DNA from 3 places in the Chryseobacterium sp. TQ-BC-N36 genome. Region 2 is predicted to be linked to each of the others. Evidence: riboswitches for the same ligand, from Rfam matches in the RefSeq annotation. Region 2 holds a riboswitch; each other region holds the start of a gene.
What was found. Region 2 has a riboswitch for S-adenosylmethionine ahead of AC3FI7_RS18950 (alpha/beta fold hydrolase). Riboswitches for the same ligand answer to the same signal wherever they lie in the genome.
Positions count from the first base shown of each region.

Region 1: linked by a shared signal. The riboswitch ahead of AC3FI7_RS18200 (SusC/RagA family TonB-linked outer membrane protein) and the one ahead of AC3FI7_RS18950 (alpha/beta fold hydrolase) in region 2 are both predicted to bind S-adenosylmethionine.
Region 3: linked by a shared signal. The riboswitch ahead of AC3FI7_RS15175 (TonB-dependent receptor plug domain-containing protein) and the one ahead of AC3FI7_RS18950 (alpha/beta fold hydrolase) in region 2 are both predicted to bind S-adenosylmethionine.

Region 1 is NZ_CM178175.1:4,054,898-4,062,891, forward strand. It holds gene AC3FI7_RS18170 (amino acid ABC transporter substrate-binding protein) at 1-315, shown strand, start outside; gene fabD (ACP S-malonyltransferase) at 386-1,261, shown strand; gene AC3FI7_RS18180 (GYDIA family GHMP kinase) at 1,272-2,177, shown strand; gene pckA (phosphoenolpyruvate carboxykinase (ATP)) at 2,305-3,921, shown strand; gene AC3FI7_RS18190 (hypothetical protein) at 3,972-4,409, opposite strand; gene AC3FI7_RS18195 (type II 3-dehydroquinate dehydratase) at 4,478-4,885, opposite strand; SAM riboswitch class I at 5,131-5,230, shown strand; gene AC3FI7_RS18200 (SusC/RagA family TonB-linked outer membrane protein) at 5,313-7,994, shown strand, end outside.
Region 2 is NZ_CM178175.1:4,201,998-4,209,991, forward strand. It holds gene AC3FI7_RS18920 (DUF4350 family protein) at 1-266, shown strand, start outside; gene AC3FI7_RS18925 (AAA family ATPase) at 376-1,407, shown strand; gene AC3FI7_RS18930 (four helix bundle protein) at 1,470-1,754, shown strand; gene AC3FI7_RS18935 (DUF58 domain-containing protein) at 1,887-3,209, shown strand; gene AC3FI7_RS18940 (OsmC family protein) at 3,237-3,656, shown strand; gene AC3FI7_RS18945 (MGH1-like glycoside hydrolase domain-containing protein) at 3,735-6,350, opposite strand; SAM riboswitch class I at 6,539-6,647, shown strand; gene AC3FI7_RS18950 (alpha/beta fold hydrolase) at 6,707-7,654, shown strand; gene AC3FI7_RS18955 (ACT domain-containing protein) at 7,651-7,994, shown strand, end outside.
Region 3 is NZ_CM178175.1:3,399,898-3,407,891, reverse strand. It holds gene AC3FI7_RS15180 (alpha-amylase family glycosyl hydrolase) at 1-1,725, shown strand, start outside; SAM riboswitch class I at 1,816-1,921, shown strand; gene AC3FI7_RS15175 (TonB-dependent receptor plug domain-containing protein) at 2,010-4,454, shown strand; gene AC3FI7_RS15170 (APC family permease) at 4,462-5,772, shown strand; gene prfA (peptide chain release factor 1) at 5,920-7,005, shown strand; gene AC3FI7_RS15160 (hypothetical protein) at 7,082-7,759, shown strand; gene AC3FI7_RS15155 (prolyl oligopeptidase family serine peptidase) at 7,854-7,994, shown strand, end outside.

The DNA of each region.
Region 1 (7,994 bases), 150 kb from region 2:
GAGAAGAAAGTAGATGAACTGAGCCAGGCAAATCTGGTATATCTGATGGATAGAAAGATTAATACAGACGGTAGTTTTGAAAAAGAAATTCTGGCAGCCTATAAGAGTAAATACTGTAAAACTCCGCCGAAATATGCAATCGTAGGTTTTGATGTAGTCAACGATATGTTAACCAGAGAAAATAAAAAGGGAGAGATCTTTAGGCAGATGAATAAAGTTCAGACTCAGCTTGCTACCAAATTTGAGTTTGTAAAATCTAAAGCTAATGGTGCTTATGTAAATACCGGTTACAGAGTAATCAGGTTAGTACCTTAAATGATTTATAGCTCTTTAAAAGAATATTGTTAACATTATAGTTATATTTGCATAATATTTAATTCAATACATGAAAGCACTTGTATTTCCAGGGCAGGGTTCTCAGTTCGTAGGAATGGGAAAAGAATTGTATGATTCAAGAAAAGATATTAAAGATCTGATGGAATCTGCCAATGAAATTTTAGGTTTCGACATCCTTTCTATTATGTTTAACGGAACAGATGCGGATCTTAAGAAAACAGAGGTTACCCAGCCTTCAATATTTATACATTCAGTAGCAGCATTAAAAGCAGTAAATGGTCTTGGTGCTGAAATGGTAGCAGGACACTCTTTAGGAGAGTTTTCAGCTTTGGTTGCCAACGGAGTTTTATCCTTTGATGACGGCTTGAAATTGGTTTCTGAAAGAGCTAAGGCAATGCAGGAGGCTTGTGATGCGAATCCAAGTTCTATGGCTGCGATCTTAGGGTTAGATGATGCGAAAGTAGAAGAGATCTGTGCGCAGATCAGTGGAATAGTGGTTCCGGCAAACTATAACTGTCCAGGCCAGTTGGTAATCTCAGGAGAAACACCAGCTGTAGAAGAAGCTTGCGTAAAGCTGAAAGAAGCAGGAGCTAAAAGAGCTTTATTATTACCTGTAAATGGCGCTTTCCACTCACCATTGATGCAGCCTGCACAGGAGAGATTGGCTGCAGCTATCGAAAAAACGAAATTCAGAAAAGCAACGATTCCTGTATATCAGAATATTACGACTACAGCGGTAACCAATCCTGATGAGATCAAACAAAACCTGATTGCACAGCTTACCGGTCCTGTAAAATGGACACAATCTGTTCAGAATATGATTAAAGACGGTGCTTCTAACTTTGTAGAAGTAGGGCCGGGAAAAACCCTTCAGGGATTGATCAAAAAAATTGACGGATCAGTAGAAGCTGCTTCTGCCATCTAATTTAAAATATATGAGTGCGATATTTTCACCGGGCAAGCTTATGCTTACTTCAGAATATTTCGCAATCGATGGAGCTCTTGTCTTAGCGGTACCTACCAGGCTCGGACAAGAGTTTTTTTTTGAAGAAACGGATGATAAAAATTCTCTGATTATCTGGGAAGCCTATCATCAGAACATATTATGGTTGAAGGCTGTCATTGATTATAAAACCTGGCAGGTTCTGGAAACCAATATTCCATCAAGCGCTGAATTTATCACTCAAACCTTAAAGAATGTTCAGCAGCTTTCTCACATTAAATTCAAAACCGATCTTACTTATCACTTAAAAACGAATCTTCAGTTTCCTGCAGACTATGGTTTAGGGAGCAGCTCCACACTGATGACCAACCTTGCGGAATGGGCAGAGATTGATCCTTTTCATCTTAATACCATCAGCCTGGGAGGAAGCGGTTATGATATAGCTGTGGCAAAAGAAAAATCTGCTGTCCTTTTCCAGAGTAAACCTGAGATTAAATATGAAAAGGTCAATTTCAATCCTTCTTTTAAAAATGAACTGATTTTTATTCACCTGAATCAGAAACAGGACAGCAGGGAAGGAATCCGTTTTTACAAGTCAAAGAAGAAGTCCCAGGAACTGGTTAATCAATTTTCGGAAATCACAAAGAAAATAATGTTATGCGATGAATTGGAAAATTTTTCCGAATTAATGATGATTCATGAGCGAAAAATAGCTGATTTTCTTGAAATTCTCACAGTTAAAGAGAGATTATTCCCAGATTGTCCCTCATTTGTCAAAAGTTTGGGCGCATGGGGTGGAGATTTTGTAATGAGTGCAAAATTTGGGGGCTATAAGAACTATTTTTGGGAGAAAGGTTTTCCTGCAGTTTTTGAATGGTCAGATATAATTAATTTATAATCAGTAATTTACAAAACCGTTTTTTTGTTTGCCATTCTGACTTATATCAGTATATTTAAACCACCTTTAACAAATAATTAATATTATTTTTGTTGAAAGCAATAAAGAAATAGAAAATATAAGTAAAATGAAAAACACTAAAATCATCCATGATTTAGAAAAATTAGGGATTAAAGGAAACTATGAAGTAGTGTATAATCCTTCTTATGAAGAATTATATCAGGCTGAAGTTTCTCCTGAAAATCAAGGATTTGAGAAAGCTGAGCTTACAGAATCTGGCGCGGTATCAGTAAAAACAGGAATTTTCACAGGTCGTTCACCTAAAGACAGATATATTGTTCAGGATGATGTTACAAGAGATACAATTTTCTGGGATGGTAAAGTAAATTTACCTACTACTGCGGAAATTTTCGGGTCTTGTAAAGAACTAGTGATGAATCAGCTTTCTGAAGCTAAGAAAATTTATGTTGTGGATGCTTTCTGTGGTACGAATGCAGATACAAGACTTAAAGTAAGATTTATTGTTGAAGTAGCATGGCAGGCGCATTTCGTTACCAACATGTTCATTCGCCCTTCTCACTATGAACTTGAAAACTTCGGTGAGCCGGATTTCACCGTAATCAACGGATCAAAAACAACAAATCCTAACTGGGAGGCTCAGGGACTGAACTCTGAAAACTTCATTATGTTCAACCTTACTGAAAGGTTACAGATCATCGGAGGTACATGGTACGGAGGTGAAATGAAGAAAGGAATGTTTGCCATGATGAACTATTACCTGCCGTTAAAAGGTATGGCCTCAATGCACTGTTCTGCAAACGTAGGAGAAAAAGGTGATGTGGCTTTATTCTTTGGCCTTTCAGGAACTGGTAAAACTACCTTATCAGCAGATCCTAAGAGGTATCTTATCGGTGATGATGAGCATGGATGGGATAATAACGGAGTATTCAACTATGAAGGGGGATGTTATGCCAAAGTAATTGACTTATCGGAAGAAAAGGAACCGGATATTTTCAGGGCTATCAAGAGAGATGCACTTCTTGAAAACGTTGTGGTAAACAATGGAGTAGCTGATTACACAGATGGATCAATCACAGAAAATACAAGGGTTTCTTATCCAATCTATCATATCAATAAAATTGTATTGCCTTCTAAAGCAGGTCATGCTAAGAAGATTGTTTATCTTTCAGCAGATGCATTCGGTGTACTTCCTCCGGTTTCTATCCTGAACGAAGATCAGGCTCAATACCACTTCCTTTGCGGATATACATCAAAATTAGCCGGAACAGAAAGAGGAATTACGGAGCCGGAACCTTCTTTCTCACCTGCATTTGGTGAAGCATTCCTTACACTGCACCCAACAATGTATTCTAAAACACTGATTGGTAAAATGCAAGAACATGGTGCTAAAGCCTATCTGGTGAACACTGGTTGGAATGGTACCGGGAAAAGAATTTCTCTAAAAGATACGAGAGCAATCATCGATGCAATCATTGACGGTTCTATTGAAAACGCTCCTAAAACTCAGGTTCCGATCATGAACCTGGAAATTCCTACTGAATTACCTAATGTTTCTACGGGGATCTTAGATCCAAGAGATACATATGAAAATGCTTCAGAATGGGAAGAAAAAGCAAAAGATCTTGCTTCAAGATACATCAAAAATTTTGAGCAGTACTGTGATACTGAAGAAGGTAAGAAGTTAGTTGCTTCGGGGCCTCAGTTACAGGAACAGACTATCTAATAGTTATCAATAAGCATAAAAAGCCTCATCACTGATGGGGCTTTCTTTTATTAATATTTTTTACAGTTCTTAATCAACTCATTCTGTTCATCCAGTTTTAGGACTGTTGATTTGATTGATGCTTCAGTTAGATGTTTTATGATCATAAAATGTTTTGAAGAAAAATAGGATTCTTCATTCAATATTTTATCCAGATATTTTGGAGTGGTAAATGTCAGCCAATATTTTTCTTTATTGGAAAGTTCAATAGTGACTTCTATCGCATCAGATTCGGTATTCTCTATTTCATCATCAATATGGATGGATACAATTTTCGGCTCTTTCTCCAAGCTGAAATAAAACTTAGGATACCATCTGAGTTTTCCTTCATCATTACAGATTTTTATATTTCTCGGATTTGTTTCCTCAATAACATAAGATTTTCTCTTTGTTAATTGATTGGAGTAGTTTCCAATAGCATTACAGTAAATTTGATCCTTTATCTTCATTAATTATTTTATAACCATAAACATCTGTGAGAGCCTGTGCAATCCAGGAGCAAATAAAAAAATGTAAATTATTTTAAACTTAGTAAAGCTAATCGATATCCAGCCATCCCAAAGCCGGATAAAACAGCATCACTATTTGCCGCTGTTACAGATTTCTGCCTGAACTCTTCTCTTTTGTAGATATTGCTGATGTGAACCTCAACCTTGGGTTTTCTGATATTTTTTAAACAGTCTGCAATCGCATACGAATAATGAGTATAAGCCCCAGGATTGATCACAACTGCATCAAAGTCATCTTCCTGAAGTCTGTTGATAAGCTCTCCTTCAATATTTGACTGGTAATATTTTAATTCATAAGAGGTAAACTCGGATCTTAAAACTTCCAAATAGCTTTCCATGGAGACGTTACCATAGATTTCCGGTTCTCTTGTGCCTAACAGATTGAGGTTAGGGCCATTGATGATCAAAACTTTCATACCATAAAATTAAAAACTTTTTTCCATTAAGTCTCAAAAAAAACTCTAGGGAATCTGCTTTTTTTTAATTGAATTATTGATAATGATATTTATCATGTTTAAGAAAATGATAATGTGCTTAACTCGTTAATGTCATGGAGTTTATTCAAAAATTAAGTTAATTTCTGAAAATTTATCATGAAAAATAAATAAGTCTACTTGTTTTGTAGACTAAAAGTTTTTAGCTTTGCAGACATATTTCGATCGGCTTATAAAGAAAGATGGAGGGAACTGACCCTGTGAAATCTTAACAACCTACCTGTGGAGGCAAGGTGTTACATTCAGCCTTTTAAGGGAAAATAAGCATTTGGTTTTCGTATTTATCGATGCCCTTTGCTGAATATTCGGCAAAGGGCTAAATTTTAATATATGATAAATAAAATTGATTATGATTAATAAAAATTCATTTAATTCTAAAGTGTGGATCCCTCCGGTTGCTGCATTTTTTCTTGGAATTGCCAGCGTACAGGCACAGAATTCCAGGCTGAAACAAGATAGTCTTCATGAAAAAGAAATTGATGAAGTAGTGGTGGTAGCCTACGGAAAAGCAAAAAGAAACAGCTATACCGGTTCTTTGGCTACGATTTCCAGCGATAAGATCAATAACAGACCTGTAACCAATATTACCAAAGCATTAGAAGGGCAGGTTGCAGGAATTCAGACGACAAGTGCATCGGGCCAGCCAGGAGCCGTTTCTACCATACGGATCAGAGGAATTGGCTCAATAAGCGCTTCCAGTGATCCTTTATATGTAGTGGATGGGATTCCTTTTGACGGTAACCTGAATTCTATAAGCCCAAGCGATATAGAATCTATCAGTGTGCTGAAAGATGCTACAGCAAGTGCTTTGTATGGTTCAAGAGGAGCAAACGGGATTATCATTATTACTACAAAATCTGGTAAAAAAGGAGAATCAAAAGTTAATTTTAACATCAGTCAGGGATTCTCCGGAAGAGCAGTAAAAGATTATCAACAGGTCAGTACGGATCAGTATTTCCAATTATACTGGGAGGCATTGAGAAACGGATATCAGTCTGGTAAAGTGAATGCTCAGCAAGCTGCTCAGATGGCTACTGACAATCTTGTTTCAACACTTGGTATCAATCCTTATGGAACGGCCTATCCAAAACCGGTAGGAACAGATGGAAAGCTATTGCCCGGCGCTTCACCACTCTGGAATGATGACTGGAGAGATATTTTACAGAGAGTGGCATCAAGAAATCAGGTAGATCTCGATATCAGCGGGGGAAGTGAGAAAAGTAACTACTTCTTTTCCCTTGGTTATCTGGATGACAAAGGGATGGCTATTGAATCTGGTTTTAAAAGGTATAATACCCGATTAAAGGTCAATTCTGAAGTTAAAAAATGGTTGAATGTTGGGGTAAACTTAAGCTATACTAACAGTATTCAGCAGGCGCCGACTTCCTCGGATTCAAAGGCCAGTAATATCATCAATGCGGCAAGATTCATTCCTTCATTCTATCCTTATTATGAAAGAAATGCAGATGGAGCTTATGTTTTGGGCGCAGATGGAAATCCGGTTTATGATTTTGGAAAATACAGGCCTACCAATGCTCTTCAGAATCAGAATGCCGCTGCGACCCTGCCATTAGATAAAAACGAAAATAAAGAAGATAACTTCTCAGGAAAAGGATTCATGGAATTTACTTTCCTGCCGGAACTCAAATTCAAAACGAGTTTTTCTGTTGATCTGGTGAATTATAACGGACATTATTATTCAAATCCACTGCTTGGACAAGGGGCTGAAATTGGGGGTTCGGTGACGAAAACGAATACCAGAACGCTTTCGTATACAACCAGTAATATTCTGACGTATGATAAAAAGTTTGGAAAAAATCACATTAATGCATTAGCAGGACATGAATTCTATAAGTACGATTATCAGACGATTTCCGGGACCAGAAGCCAATTTTCTCTGCCATACTATTATGAGCCGGACGCTGCTTCTCTGCTGGGAAGTTTCAGTGGAAACAGCAATAAATTAAGCCTGTTGAGTTTCCTGGGAAAAGTTGAATATGATTATAACAATACCTATTTCCTATCTGCATCAGGAAGGGCAGACAGCTCTTCAAGATTTGCGAAAGATAACAGATGGGGGAGATTCTGGTCAGTAGGAGGTTCATGGAAAATATCCAATGAAGAATTTGTTAAGAGCTTGAACGTCTTCAATCAGTTGACATTACGTGCCAGCTATGGAGGTCAGGGAAATGACAAATTGCTTAGACCTAACGGACAGCCGCTTTACTATGCATATCAGGAATTATATCGATTTATCAGCCTTGGCGGAGAGCCGGGCACAACGCTGGAAAAGACATTTACCAATAATGTGAAATGGGAAACCAATCTTAATTTAAATGTTGGATTGGAGTTCGCGATTCTGAATAACAGAATTAAAGGAAATATCGAATACTTCAAAAGAAAAAGCCAGGATCTTCTGTTCAATATGCCGGTGGCGCCATCGCTGGGAATCAGTGATTATCCTGCGAATATCGGAACAATTCAGAATACAGGGTTTGAATTTTCATTATTTACAACGCCAGTTAAAAATGATGATTTCCAGTGGAATGTAGATGTGAATCTGAGTACTTTAAATAATAAAGTGACCAAGTTACCCGGAGGTTCTTTGGTTGTAGGAACTAAGTTGCTGACAGTAGGAGGCTCAGTATATGATTTCTTTATTCCGGAATGGGTAGGAGTAGATCCGAGCAATGGAAAGCCTTTGTGGAAAACAGTTACTACCGATGCTAACGGGAATTCAGTGGAAGGAACTACTTCAGAATATTCTAAAGCAACAAAACTGCTACAAGGCTCTGCATTGCCTAAACTGACAGGGGGAATCAGTACCAGTATTACTTATAAGAATTTTGATTTTTCAGGATTACTGACATTCAAAATCGGCGGAAAAGTTTTAGATACCGATTATACCTCCATCATGCATAACGGAAGTTCGGGAGGACGAGCATGGAGTTCCGAAATACTGAACAGGTGGACGCCTGATAATCCTTACACAGATGTTCCTGCATTAAGTACAACAACGAATAACTGGACA
Region 2 (7,994 bases):
ATCTGTATCTTCAGGAAGGTGATTTCCATGATATGATGGCAAAGAAAGCTCAGTATTTTCTGAATAAAGTAAGAATGGATCTGTTAATAGATACTCAGAATCTGGATGAGGAATTTGCTAAAAAACTGCATCTTAAAACAGGGAAAACCATGGAGATGATCAATGAAGCGATAGGGCTTATCAAAAAAGCTCAGGACCCTTATGCCAGTGTAATGAAGGAAGACCTTACAAGGATTAATAAGCTTCTTGATGAAATAATTAAATAACAAAAATAATAATATGACGATATAGCAGTCCCTGTGATAATGATAATTATTCATGCAAAGGATAATCGTTAATTTGGTACGTCGCTAGATTGGTAAAATAAAATGTATTATGGAAAACTTTGATAACCCAAATATAGAAAACCCAAGCTCTATAAATCTGAATAAACAAGAAGAGCCGTTTCATTCGAGAATCGATATGATTGAGCTCCGTACAAGTTTGGAGAAAGTAAAATCAGAAATTGGAAAAGTGATCGTAGGACAGGAGAAAATGATAGAACATCTTTTGGCAGCATTACTTTCAAACGGACATGTTCTTATCGAGGGAGTTCCCGGTGTGGCCAAAACGATAACAGCAAAATTATTGGCTAAAACCATTGATGTTGGTTTCAGCAGAATTCAGTTTACACCGGATCTTATGCCTTCTGATATCCTTGGAACATCTGTATTTAATGTGAAAAACTCAGAATTTGAATTTAAAAAAGGACCTGTCTTCTCCAATTTCATCCTGATTGATGAGATCAACCGATCGCCTGCAAAAACGCAGTCTGCATTGTTTGAGGTGATGGAAGAAAGGCAGATCACAATGGATGGGATACGGTATACTATGGAAGAACCTTTTCTTGTTATAGCAACACAGAACCCTATAGAACATGAAGGTACGTACAGGCTTCCGGAGGCACAGCTAGACCGTTTTCTATTTAAGATCAATGTAGGATATCCTAATCTTGAACAGGAAATAGAGATTATTAAAAATCAGCATGAAAGTAAAAAAGAAGATAAAACGGAAGGGATCAGCCGCGTTATCACAGCTGAACAATTGAAAAACTATCAACATCTGGTTAAAGAGATTATAGTGGAAGCCCAGCTGATGGAATATATTGCTAAAATTATCATCAATACAAGAGAAAACCAGTTTTTATATTTGGGAGCTTCCCCGCGGGCTTCCCTGGCACTTCTTACTGCCGCAAAGGCATTTGCAGCTATCAGAGGAAGAGATTTTGTGACTCCTGAAGATATTAAAGAGGCAAGTTATGCTGTGTTGAGACACAGAGTAATTGTATCTCCTGAAAGAGAAATGGAAGGTCTTACTGCAGATGAAATTATCCGTCAGATTTTAGAAGGAATAGAGATTCCCAGGTAGATAATAGTTGGCAGGTAGCAGGTGATAGTGGTGAATGTTTAATAGTTACAAAATTATCATATATGGCAAATTTTAAAGAGCTTTTAGTTTGGCAGAAATCGATTGACTTTGTTACTGAAATCTATAGAATTACTGAAGCATTTCCCAAAACCGAAATCTATGGATTAATATCACAAATCAAACGAGCCGCCATTTCTATACCCTCCAATATTGCAGAAGAAAACTCAAGAAGAAGTAAACCTGATTATCTGCAATTTTTAAAAATATCAAGAGGTAGTTGTGCAGAAGTAGAAACACAATTAATTATTTCAAAAAATCTCGGTTTTTTAATGAAGATGATTATTTGAAACTAAATCAGGAGATTATAGATATATCTAAAATGTTGAATGGACTCATTTATTCTCTACAATAATAATGAATATAAAAAAGCTAATAAACGACCACCTAAAACCTTTCATCTGCAACCTGCAACCTAACCAATGAAAAACTTATACATCAATACCCGTTTCTTTTTTACGCTCATCGGAGTAGGGATACTGTATGTTCTGGCATTTTTCTTTCCGGTGCTGATGTGGGTAGCCCATATTGCGCTGTTGATTTCTTTTCTGGCAGCAATGGTAGATTTTCTGTTGCTTTTTAATCAAAAGAATGCCTTACAGGTGCAAAGAATTTTGCCGGAAAAATTGTCCAATGGGGATGAGAATTTTGTAAAAATTGACATCAAAAATAATTACAGCTTTACCCTATCTACTAGGATTATTGATGAAATTCCGTTCCAGTTTCAGAAAAGAGATTTTCTGATTAAAAAACAGATTGCTTCAGGAGCAAATACATTTTTTCAGTATTCATTAGAGCCTAAAGAAAGGGGAGAATATCATTTTGGAGGTTTGAATGTTTACGCATCATCACCATTGGGATTCATCTCAAAAAGATTTATTTTCCAGAAAGATGCCATGCTGCCTTCTTATCCGTCTTTCATTCATCTCAGAAAATATGAGCTGATGGCCATTCAGAGTGAGTTTTTATTAGGTGGAATCAAGAGAGTCAGAAAACTGGGACACACCATGGAGTTTGAGCAGATCAAAGAATATGTTCCCGGAGATGATATCAGAACGATCAACTGGAAAGCAACATCAAAAACAAACCGCCTGATGGTTAATCAGTTTCAGGATGAAAAATCACAGCGCATCTTTATGCTGATAGACAAAGGAAGGACGATGAAAATGCCTTTCAATGGATTAAGCCTGCTGGATTATTCCATTAATGCAACCATGGCATTGTCTCATATCATTTTGAGAAAAGGAGACAGAGCCGGAATGATGACTTTTTCTAAAAAAGCTGAAAATAAAATTGCTGCTGATAATAAATCCGGACAATTGAAAAAAATCTCAGAAGCACTCTATAATATTAAAACTGATTTCTTTGAAAGCGACTTCAACCGCTTGTACCAGGATGTAAAATATTCTATCAATCAAAGAAGTTTAATTTTGCTTTTCACGAATTTTGAAACCCTGGACGGACTGAACCGCCAGCTGAAGTATCTTCGCGGAATTGCGAAAAACCATTTGCTGGTAGTTGTATTCTTCAAAAATTCTGAACTGCAGACGCTGATCAACAAAAATCCTGAAAATATGCAGGAAATCTATGATGAGATTATTAGTGAAAAATTCGAATTTGAAAAGAAACTGATCATCCAGGAACTTCGTAAATATGGGATCTATACCGTATATACACTTCCTGAGAATTTGAATATCGATGTTATCAATAAATATCTGGAGATAAAAGCGAGAGGAATTTTATAACTTTGCAGAAGCAATAAGCAATACAAAATGAAAATTACACTTAACAGAATAAACGACGATTTTTTATTTGAATGTACCAATGCTCAAGGAAATTCAATTCTTTTGGATAATACTTCCCAGCCGGGAGCAAAAGGAGTTTCTCCAATGGAAAGTGTACTGATGGCAGTGGCTGGATGCAGCGGAATTGATGTAGTTTCTATTTTAAAGAAGCAGCGTCAGGAAATCAAAAGTTTTCAGGCAGAGGTAGAAGGAGAAAGAGTACAGGTAGAAGATGCGAAACCTTTTAAATCCATTAATGTTAAATTTCTTTTGGAAGGAGAAATTGATCCTAAAAAGGCACTAAAAGCTGCGGAGCTTTCTTTTGAAAAATACTGTTCTGTATCAAAAACTTTAGAACCGAATGTAGAAATCGGATATGAGGTATATGTGAACGGAGAAAAAATTTAATCTCTCATTAAAAAAAATAGAAAAGCCGGATGATTCATCCGGCTTTTCTATTGCCTATTACTAATTACTCATTCTCATCTAGAAGGTAAGTCTTGGTTTTATAAGTTTCGCCACAGTGGCAGTCCATCCTGTCTGGTGAGAAGCCCCTACACCCCGGCCGTTATCTCCATGAAAATATTCAAAGAATGTGATATAATCCCTGAAATGTTTATCATAATTGAACTTCGGATTACCTCCATTGAAGGCCCGCTGCCCATGCTCATCTTTTAAGAATATCGAACAGAGTCTTTTGCTGATATTCTGAGCCACTTCATCAAGATTTTTTTTATCACCGCTTCCCGTTGGAAGTTCTACTTTCAGGCTGTTTCCATAATAATAGTGGAAACGCTGCAAGCTTTCTACAATCAGAAAGTTAATAGGAAACCAGATAGGGCCTCGCCAGTTGCTGTTTCCGCCAAACATCCGGCTGTCACTTTCTGCTGGCGTATAGTACACTATATTTTCAGTTCCATGTACTGAGAATATAAAGGGATTTTCCTCATATACCTTAGACATGGCCCGGATTCCGTAAGTACTTAAAAATTCTTTTTCGTCAAGCATTCTGGTCAGAACTTTAGTAAGCCTGTTTTTGCGGAGGATACTCATCAGATGTTTTCTTCCGTGGCCTTCCTCATCCCAGTGGGAAACAAGTTTCGTGAGCTCCGGTTTATTTTTTAAGATCCATTCCATTCTGCTTCTGAAATTAGGCATCTTTTCCAATAAACGGTGGTCTACAATCTCAACGGCAAACATGGGGATCAAACCTACAATACTTCTTAATCTCAAAGAAACGCTGTCTCCGTTTCCAAGCTGAAGCACATCATAGAAAAATCCGTCCTCCTCATTCCAAAGACCCTTTGTTCCTTCACCGAGATTTTCCATAGCTTCAGCGATGTAAAGATAATGCTCAAAAAACTTGATCGCCATATCTTCATATACCTGATAATATTGAGCAAGTTCCATTGCAATGCGCATCATATTCAATGCATACATGGCCATCCAGCTTGTTCCGTCAGCCTGTTCAAGATGTTGGCCATCCTTTAATTCTATATTTCGGTCAAAAGCACCGATATTATCAAGGCCAAGGAAGCCCCCGCCAAAGATATTTTTGCCGTTTTTGTCTTTTCGGTTTACCCACCATGTGAAATTAAGAAGCAGTTTCTGGAATACTTTCTCTAAGAATAATAAATCCGGTTTTCCATTATTTTTTTCATCAATTTTAAAAACACGGAAGCATGACCAGGCATGCACAGGCGGATTTACATCACTCATATTCCACTCATAGGCAGGAAGCTGTCCGTTAGGATGCATATACCATTCTTTGGTAAGCAATAAAAGCTGTCCCTTAGCAAATTCAGCATCAATGATAGAAAAAGGAACACAGTGAAATGCCAGATCCCACGTCGCATACCATGGATATTCCCATTTGTCAGGCATGGAAATAATATCCTTGTTGTGGAGATGATTCCATTCCGTATTTCTTACATATTCGTTGAAGTTTCTTGGAGCTTCAAAGTTAGGATCTCCTTTTAGCCATTTTCCAATATTGTAATGATAGAATTGTTTATTCCAGAGAAGCCCGGCAAAAGCCTGTCTCTGAACATTTCTTTCATCTTCACTGACGGTATCATTCTGAATTTCGCTATAAAACTCTTCAGCTTCGGCTTGCCTTACACTAAAAATAGTATCAAAATTTTCAAAAGGTTCATCTTTTTCCTCAGGACATAGTCTGAATTCAAAAACTTTTGATTCCCCTGAACCCACAGTTTCATCTATAAGGAAAGAGGCTTTTGTTCCTTTTTTTTCAGGATTTATGGTGTTCGTTTGATGGGTAATAAAATTATTTATCCCATCTTTGAAATAGGTGTTTTCAACAACGGGAGCTCCATAAAGCTTTGAAGTATTCGTCTCATTATCACAAAATGCAGTTTCTGCATTTGTATTTCTGGAATAAAGCTTTTTGATTGAAATACTGTCATGGACTATAGTAATGCTTCCGTCATGGGAAGCACTCAGCTCTGCCTTGTAGGTATTATATCCCCATTTCCAGTTATTTCTGAACCATACAGTAGGAGCCACCACTATAGGGGCATCATGCTGGCTTCGGTTGCAGATCGTTACTCTGGCCAGAATATCATTGTGATCGGCCTTACAGTATTCAATGAAAATATCGAAATACTCATCATTATCAAAAATACCGGTATCGAAAAGCTCATATTCAGGTTCTTTTTTGCCGCGTTTTCCATTCTCAATAAGAATATCATCATACGGAAACTCATTGATCGGATATTTGTAAACCATCTTCATATAGCTATGAGTAGGTGTATTATCCAGATAATAAAAGATTTCTTTGATGTCTTCCCCATGATTTCCCTGAGGATTGCTCAAACCAAAGAATCGTTCTTTTACCATTTTATCTTTCTTGTTCCAGAACGAAAAGGCAAAACATAAAAGCTGCTTTACATCAGAAATTCCGGCAATACCTTCTTCACCCCAGCGGTAAGCATAGCTTTCAGCATTATTATGATTGGTAAAATTCCAGGCATTCCCGTTCGGGCTATAATCTTCGCGTACATTTCCCCACTGCCGGTTGCTTACATAAGGTCCCCAGTTTTTCCATTTGGTATCTTGTAATCTTTCTTTTTCGGCGGTCATATCTCATCATTTTTCCATACGAAGTTAGTTTTTTTGACAGGTAATTCCAATTTTTTTCATCTGAATAATTATTAATATGGGCTTGAAATACTTGTATTTAAGGGCTTTTTTAAATATTAAAATAATTTTTTTTTGAAATTGAAAGAAAAGAATTACCTTTGCACCATTCGTTCATTCAAATATTGAAAATGTTATCAAGAAAGGTTGAGGGATTAGACCCTATGAAACCTTAGCAACCCTTTGCGCAAGCAAAGAAGGTGCTACGTTCTACCAAAAATAATTTTGGACAGATAACTCACTGAAGTTCTTTTCAGCCATTTCCTGTGGCATTTTCAATTGTATTAAACATAATAGAATTGAAAACAGAACTAAACTATATTAATCTTACGTATCAAACTTATTCCCAAAAGGAATACAATATCTCATTAAGCTATCAGCTTTTTGGGAAAGATCTGTTTACAGCGCCCGTCATTTTAATCAATCATGCTCTTACCGGAAACTCAAATGTGTCCGGAGAAAAAGGCTGGTGGAAGCAGCTGGTAGGAGAAAATCAGATTGTTGATACCGATCAATATACTGTTCTGTGTTTCAACATACCCGGAAACGGTTATGACAATTTTTTAATTGAAGACTATGAAGACTTTACCCCTTCAGATATCGCTGCGATATTCCTGAAAGGGCTTGAAGCTTTACAGATCAAAAAACTATATGCCATTATCGGAGGCTCTCTGGGAGGAGGAATTGCCTGGGAAATGCTTGCCCAGCAGCCGGATCTCGCAGAGATATTTATTCCCATTGCCTGCGATTACAGAACGCACGATTGGCTTCACTCACAATGTCTGGTTCAGAAATTCTTATTAAATGATAAAGAAGAACCATTACAGAAAGCGAGAATTCATGCCATGTTGTGTTACAGAACACCGCAGTCACTCAATGACAGATTTCAAAACCAATATAACCAGGAAAAACAGCGCCTGGAATCAGAAGACTGGCTGATTTATCATGGTAATGCTCTAAACGAAAGGTTTAGTTTAAAAGCTTATAAACTGATGAATCATCTCCTGATGAATATAAATGCTGATGAAACAGCACTGGAGAACATACAGGCACGAATGCGCATGATCTCCGTAGATTCAGACTTATTTTTCCCGGCTTCTGAAATCCGGATGTGTTTTGAAAACTTAAAAGAGAAAAATAAGGATGTTTCTTATCACGAGATCCAATCTATACACGGGCATGATGCCTTCCTAATGGAATATCAACAATTAAATAATATCATAAAAAACATTTTACAGGAAAAATGAAAAATGCTAACGAAATAAAATTTTTGAAGAACAGATCAATCGTCAAATTTGAAGGAGAAGATTTCCTGGGAGAAATAGGGATTGACGGACGAATTTTTAAAGCGCTTACCTTAGCGCGTATCAGTGTAGGAGTAATTTCTCAACAGGCCATCGAAAACGGAATTTCTATTCTGGTTCACGAAAACGATGCCGAAAAGGCAGTGGCTTGTCTTATTGATGAATTTGAAGCAGAAAGAAAGTCAGGAAAAGTTTCCCAGATCTATAGTATCAATAATGTTTCTGTGATCGGTTTTGTAGCAGAAGATTTTAATAAAGTCTTTGCTGAACTGGCAAGAAATAA
Region 3 (7,994 bases), 800 kb from region 2:
GAAAATCTGGTTGTCTATGAATTATTATTGAGAGACTTTACTCAGGAAAAGAACTGGCAGTCATTAATCAATAAAATTTCTTATTTAAAGAATTTAAAAATCAATGCGATAGAACTGCTTCCCATCATGGAATTTGACGGAAACCTTTCATGGGGATATAATACTTCTTTCCATTATGCATTGGACAAAGCTTATGGAACTCCTGAAAAATTCAAAGAATTTGTAGACCTCTGCCATCAGAACGGGATTGCGGTGATTCTCGATGTGGCATTCAACCACGCTACAGGACGTTCACCTTTAGTAAGGCTCTGGAACATAGATCCGGATGGTGATGGCTATGGCGATGTAGCCCCGGATAATCCTTACTTTAATCAGGTTCCAAAGCATTCATACAATGTATTCAATGATTTTAACCATACCAGTCCTTCAACGCAATATTACGTTGAAAGATGTCTTCAGCAATGGCTTACTGAATATCACATAGACGGATTCCGCTGGGATTTAACCAAAGGATTCACTCAAAGCTGCTCTGCAAATGATGAAGCCTGTACGAATGCTTATCAGCAGGACAGAGTGGATATTATGAAACACTATGCAGACAGACAATGGGCTATTGATCCAAATTCTTACATGATCTTTGAACATCTGGGAACAGATGCAGAAGAACAACAATGGGCTAACTACAGAATAGCAGAAGGAAAAGGTGTTATGCTTTGGAATAAACAGACAGACCCTTATAATCAGAATACGATGGGATATAAGGAGAACAGCAACTACGATCGTATGAATCACAGCCTTCACGGCTTTACGAATATGAGTGCTGTAGGCTATGGAGAAAGCCATGATGAGGAAAGACTGATGTTTAAAAATCTTGCCTACGGTGCAGTAAATGGAAGTTATGATGTTAAAAACCTGAATACAGCTCTTGACAGAATGAAAACTTTCGGTGCAACCTTCTTTACCATTCCGGGGCCTAAAATGATCTGGCAGTTTGGAGAATTAGGTTATGAATTCAGCATCAACAGATGTGCGGACGGCTCCATCAACAGTAGTTGCAGAACGGATGAAAAACCTGTTGCATTCACTTTAGGATATGATACCAATGTGAACAGAAAGGCTGTGTATGATACATGGGCTAAAATTATCGCGATCAGAAATGCTCATCAGATTTTCAAAACCAAAACTTACAGCATAGAATCCAATAATCTTGCAAATGATCCAAACGGACTGATCACCAGGATTTATTTATATGATACAGCTATTACCACAGGGATAAAAAATATAGTGGTATTGGCCAATTATGCTACTTCTGTACAAAATGTTATTCCTTATTTTCCTTACACGGGTCAATGGCAGAATCTGATGGATGACAGTATTTTGAATGTGGTTTCTATAATAACACCAATCACTCTGCAGCCGGGAGAGTTCAGAATCTTCGGTAATTATGCAGGTGCTTTATCAACAGCGGGTACCAATGCCGCTAACAAGCTATCTCTTCTGATTGCAGATAATCCGATTCGGAACGGGGCAGCTAAATTAATTTACAACCAAGCAAAAAACGGAGAGATTTCCATTTTTGATATGACTGGTAAAAGGTTGAGTTCATTCAAACTGGAAAAGGAAAATGGCATCCGCGAAGTGAAAATCAATTATCCGGCAGGAACCTATCTGGTACAGCTGAAATCAGACACAGGAATGGTAATTCAAAAGATGATTATTCTATAAAATAAATACAATACAGTAAAAAGGCAAATTTGCGGATCAGCAGATTTGTCTTTTTTTGTAAGTTCAAAAAAATAGTCTACTTTTGCGGTAGATTTATCAAGAAAGGTGGAGGGATTTGGCCCCGTGAAACCTTAGCAACCTGCACGGTTCCAGAAGTGTAAAGGTGCTAATTCCAACCCAAAGGGGGAGATAAGTGAGATCAATACTCTATATGAATTCCATTTCTTGAAGTCTTGTGTGTCTGCGGAAGAATCCGTTGGAGTAAATGATTAATTGGCAAAAAAATGAAAAAATTAAGTACAGCCGTATTGCTGCTTGGAGTAATTTTGGTGGCTGCTCAGGAGAGCGAGGAGAAAGGAAAACAGATTGAGGATATTGTCATCGTTGGAAACCGTAATGTCAAAAGAACAAAGCTGGAGACACCAGTTCCGGTAGATGTGATTAATATTGACAAAATCCAGAGAAGCGCTCCACAGATGACAGCTCAGGATCTTCTGAATTATGTGATTCCATCGTTTAATGCCGTGAGGCAGTCTGCTTCAGATGGTACAGAGCATATTGATCCCGTAACCCTGAGAGGCATGGGACCTGATCAGGTCTTGGTTTTGCTTAACGGAAAAAGAAGACATTCTACTTCTTTGGTAAACTACCAGAATACAGTAGGGAATGGATCTGTAGGAACAGACCTAAGTACTATTCCCGTGATTGCAATTGACAGAATAGAAGTTCTAAGAGATGGAGCTGCTGCACAATATGGATCTGATGCCATTGCAGGGGTGATCAATATTATTCTTAAGAAAAATGTCGGAGCTTCGGCAAGCCTTACTTACGGATTAAGCGGAAGAAACGATGGTGATACTTATCAGGCAGGAGCCAACTACGGAACTTCATTAGGAAAGAAAGACGGTTATATTAACCTTTCACTGCAGTTAAGCCACAGAGGAAAGACAACAAGAACACAAAATCATGACCTGGATATTTTTGAGAATAATTTTGCTTATGCATTTGCAGATGATCCCGATGCGGCCAGAGCTGCGGATGATGCAGAAATTCAAAAAAGAGGATTGACCCGCGACGATTTTAATTTTCAGATCGGGGATGCCCAGATCAGACAGGGGCAGTTATTTTTCAATTCGGAATATCCTTTCAACGATAACTTCAAACTGTATTCTTTCGGAGGTTTCAGCATCAAAGAAGGAAGAGGTTTTGGTTTCAGAAGGCTTCCGAGCGAAACATCTAATGTCGTTTCATCCATTTACCCGAATGGTTTTCAGCCCACACTGGCATCTCAGATCTATGATGTTTCTTATGCTGTGGGAGCAAAATATAATGCCAATGACTGGCTTTTTGATCTTAGCAATACCTTTGGAAGTAATACTTTCAATTATAATGTAAACAATACCAATAATGCTTCACTTGGGGCAAAATCACCCACACGTTTTTACGCCGGCGCGCACAGCTTTCTTCAAAATACGGTTAACCTCGATGTTTCCAAAAATATAAGCCGTTTCAACATCGCATTCGGAGGAGAATTCAGGTTTGAACAATACCAGATCAAAGCCGGTGATGAAGCTTCTTATTCCCAATATGACATCAATGGAAACATTGCCACTGAAGGAGCAACGGTGTTGGGTGCAGGTGGATCTCAATCCTTTATTGGGTTTTCTCCAAACAATGCATTGAAAAAAGACAGGCATTCTACAGCTGTATATGCAGATGTTTCTTATGATCTGGATAAAAAACTGAATATTGATGCTGCTGCGAGATTTGAAAATTATTCAGATTTCGGAAATACTCTGAATGGAAAACTGGCTGTACGATATGAGTTTATAAAAAATTATGCAGTAAGAGCAGCAGTGGGAACAGGATTTAGGGCTCCTTCCCTTCAACAGCAGTATTTTAATAACTCTTATGCGGATATTTCTACTTCCGGCGAGAAGATTGTTACAAAAGGAATTTTTAGTAATGACAGCAAAGCCGCTGAAATTCTTGGATTTGATAAACTTAAGCAGGAAACCTCTGTAAACGGAAGTGCCGGATTTACTTTAAACCCTGTAAAAGGACTGTTGATAACCGTAGATGGATATATCATTAAAGTAAAAGACAGAATCGTTATTACTGGAAATATAACAGATCCAAGATTGTCAGATCCAGCAGTAGTAGGACAGGGAAATGAGGTAGAAAGCGGAAGATTCTTTGCCAATGCTATTGATACCGAAACGAAAGGAGTAGATGTCGTAGTAACCTATGACTGGATTCTTGGCAATGGAAAATTAAATATCAATCTTGCCGGAAACTATACAGAAACGAAAATCACAGATTTCCATTTTCCGGAAAACCTGGGAACCCCTCAGAATGAATTTTTTGGACCGGATCAGATCAATATCATTGAAACACTGTCTCCCAAAACAAAAGCTTCATTAGGGCTAAATTATGGAATCGGGAAGTTTAATTTTCTCGTGAGAAATACCTATTTTGGTAAAGTAATAAGAGACGGCTATCCATTTGGAGGAGTGCAGGAATTCTCACCAAAGGTAGTTACAGATATCAGTGTTGGTTATAATATCACTAAGAGTATCAATTTTACGATAGGAGCCAATAATGTATTCGATGTTTTCCCGGATCGTCAGATTTATGAAAATTCATATTATGGAGTATTTAAATATGCGCCGGTTCAGATGGGAACGCTGGGGAATTATTTCTTCGGAAGACTTAATTTTAATTTTTAATCATTAAATGAGTACCACCTCACATCAGATAGGCTGGAAAACAGCCACAGCTATTGTTGTTTCCAATATGATCGGGACAGGGATTTTTACCACCCTGGGGTTTCAGCTATCCGATATTACCAATACCTACAGTATTTTCCTGCTATGGATCATTGGAGGAGTCCTTGCTCTGTTCGGGGCTTTTTGCTATGCTGAATTGGGCTCACATTTTAAAGGAAACGGAGGTGATTTTATCTATCTTAAAGAAACTTATCATCCGTTGTTTGGGTACCTTATAAGCTGGATTTCGCTGATCATAGGATTTTCTTCTCCTGTAGCTTTGGCAGCCTTGGCTATGTCAAAATATCTTTCTGTATTCGATTATTCTTTCGGAAACAGTTTTGCGATTGCTGCCATTTTTCTGGTTGCAGTTACATTATCATTCAGCCTGAAAACATCCAGCCGGTTTCATAACTTTTTCACTTTCATTAAAATAGCTTTTATTGTTATCCTGATTATTCTGGGAGTTGGGCTTGCAGATTCACCACAAATCGGCAACAGCCTGAATTTCAGTGACAGCTGGAAGAATGAGATTATGCTTCCGGCATTTGCTACATCGCTGGTATTTGTCACCTATTCCTATACAGGCTGGAACTCTGCATCTTATATTGCAGGAGAGATAAAAGAAGTTCAGAGAAACCTTCCAAAATCCTTGATTATAGGAACTGTTTTTGTGACGGTAAGCTATATTCTGGTGAATTATATTATGCTGAAACATGCTCCTGTAAGTCAATTGGCAGGAAAAGAAGATGTGATGGGAGAAGCGGCTGTCAACATGCTGGGACCTGCTTTTGGAAAGATCGTCAATATTTTTATTGCTCTGCAGCTTATTGCAACCATCAGTGGTTATCTGTGGGTAGGATCAAGATTAACACAGGCTTTTGCAAAACATACATCCATTTGGAAACCATTGTCAGTGGGCAATGCAAAGAGAATTCCGGTAAGAGCTATTTTCGCCCATGCCGTCATTGCAGCTATTATTATTCTAACCGGAAGTTTTAAAGAAATTTTTGTCTATACAGCCTTTATTTTACAGCTTTTTGCAAGCTTGGCTATTTCTACCGTATTCTTTCTGAAGAAAAAAGACAGAAAAATCTTTAAGTCGAATGCTTTCCACATTTTTCCGGCAGTTTTTCTGTTGTTCAGTATGTATATTCTTTATTTTACATTCATTCATAATCCTAAAGAAAGCCTGATCGGACTGGGAATTATCGCAGTAGGAATTATTTTATATCTGATTGACAGAAGACTTTCTAAAGGATCTCAGACTCAATCCTAATGATGCAGAAAGGGGAATTAACAAATTGGATATTCAGCCTTTTTGCCGTTTCATCTCCTTTCCCCCTAATGCTCAAAAATTTATGCTGATTCGGAATTTTAATTTTGAATTAATAATTCTTATCTTTGCACCCACAAAATTTCTACAATGTCTAAATCATTAATTCCAAAATTAGAAGCTATAAAACAAAGATATAATGAGGTGGCAGACCTTATTATACAGCCTGATGTCATTTCAGACCAAAAAAGATATTCTTCTTTGAACAAAGAATATAGTGATTTGGGGAAAATTGTAAGAGTTTACGATCAGTACAAAGGTGCTTTAGATAGTATAGCAGAATCTGAAGAAATCATCGCAGATGGTTCAGACAGAGATCTGGTAGATCTTGCTAAAGAAGAAAAGCTGGAAGCCCAGGCTAAAATCCCGGGACTGGAAGAAGAGCTGAAAGTATTGCTGATCCCTAAAGATCCTGCTGATGACAAAAACGTTATCGTAGAATTACGTGCGGGAACAGGTGGTGATGAAGCTGCTATTTTCGTGGAAGATATCTACAGAATGTATACCATGTATTTCAAGGCAAAAGGATGGAGACATGAAGTAACAGACTCTAATGAAGCGGCAAAAGGGTATAAGGAATTGATCATGAAGGTAGAAGGTGAGGGCGTTTATGGGATCATGAAGTTCGAATCCGGCGTTCACCGTGTACAGCGTGTCCCTGAAACGGAATCTCAGGGAAGAGTACATACTTCTGCAATTACGGTAGCGGTTTTACCGGAAGCTGAAGAAGTGGATGTAGAGATTAATCCTGCAGATATTGAAATGCAGACTTCACGTTCAGGTGGTGCCGGAGGGCAGAACGTAAACAAGGTTGAAACGAAAGTTCAGCTTACCCACAAGCCTTCAGGACTTGTAGTAGTGTGTCAGCAGGCTCGTTCTCAGCTGGCTAACCGCGAACTGGCAATGGAAATGCTTCGTGCTAAACTATATGACATCAAACTTCAGGAAGTTCAGGGAGATATTGCCGCTCAGAGAAAAACAATGGTATCTACAGGAGACCGTTCAGCAAAAATTAAAACATACAACTATCCGCAAGGTAGAGTGACAGACCACAGAATCAATAAGTCCATGTATAACCTTGATGCTTATATGAATGGAGATATTTCTGAAATGATTGATGCCGTAATCATGGCAGAAAATGCAGAAAAGATGAAGGGGGAAGAAGAAAATTACTAACAATCGAAATAAATAAAACACAGCCTCTGATTTTTCAGGGGCTGTGTTTTTTCAAATACTAAATACAATATAAACTATGAAAAACTACAGAATTATTTTAGTGTTGCTTCTTACTGTGATGGGACAGCTTCTCAGTGCTCAGACTGAGGTTAAGAAACCTAAAGAAGCGTTTGAACTGTTCTTCGGAACTTTCGTCAATAATGATGAAACAGCATTGAATAAGCTGAATGATTATTTAAAACCTACTGTAGAAGGGCAGAATGCATATCAGGTAGATTTTAAAGAAACTTCACAGGAAATGATAAACGGCAGTGTTGAGAATTTCCTTTCTGCTTTTCCTAAAGCGACTGCTTCAGCATGTAAAAAAGAAGCGGAAGACTATTTCATTGCCATGTTCGGGAATTTTAAGAATGGAAAATTGACCGTTAAAAATGTAAAAGTTGTTCCTAATGAATATCTCGAAGGGGAAAAAATTGCAGAAATAAGCTATACCGTAAGCTTTCAGGTACCGGCAAAGCTGACATCCGGACCTAAAGGAGATATGAAGAAAGTAAAGGCTGAAGATCTGAAAAAATATTTGATTCAGGCAGCTCAGGATTTTAAAAATGCTGATAAAACAGTAATCACCGATCAGAATTTTAATCTATATGAGCTGAAGGAAGGCGGTAAAATATATTATTGGAATGGCAGTCCGGATGAAATTGTTTCCAACCTTACCGATTTCTACTTTGAAAGTTTCGGAGCAAATGAATAACTGAAGCCATGCTTATAAAGAATAGAAAGTCCCGATTTAAAGGGACTTTTTTTATTTCACATACTTTACGTATTTTTGAGAAAAACCGATCAGTATGAATTTTAAACCTATATTGTTAACTGCTGGAGTGTTATTTTCAGCATCTTTTTATTCTCAGAAAATGAATTATCCTAAAGCATTAAAAGGAAGCCAGACAGATACCTATTTCGGAACTGCCGTTTCTGATCCTTTCAGA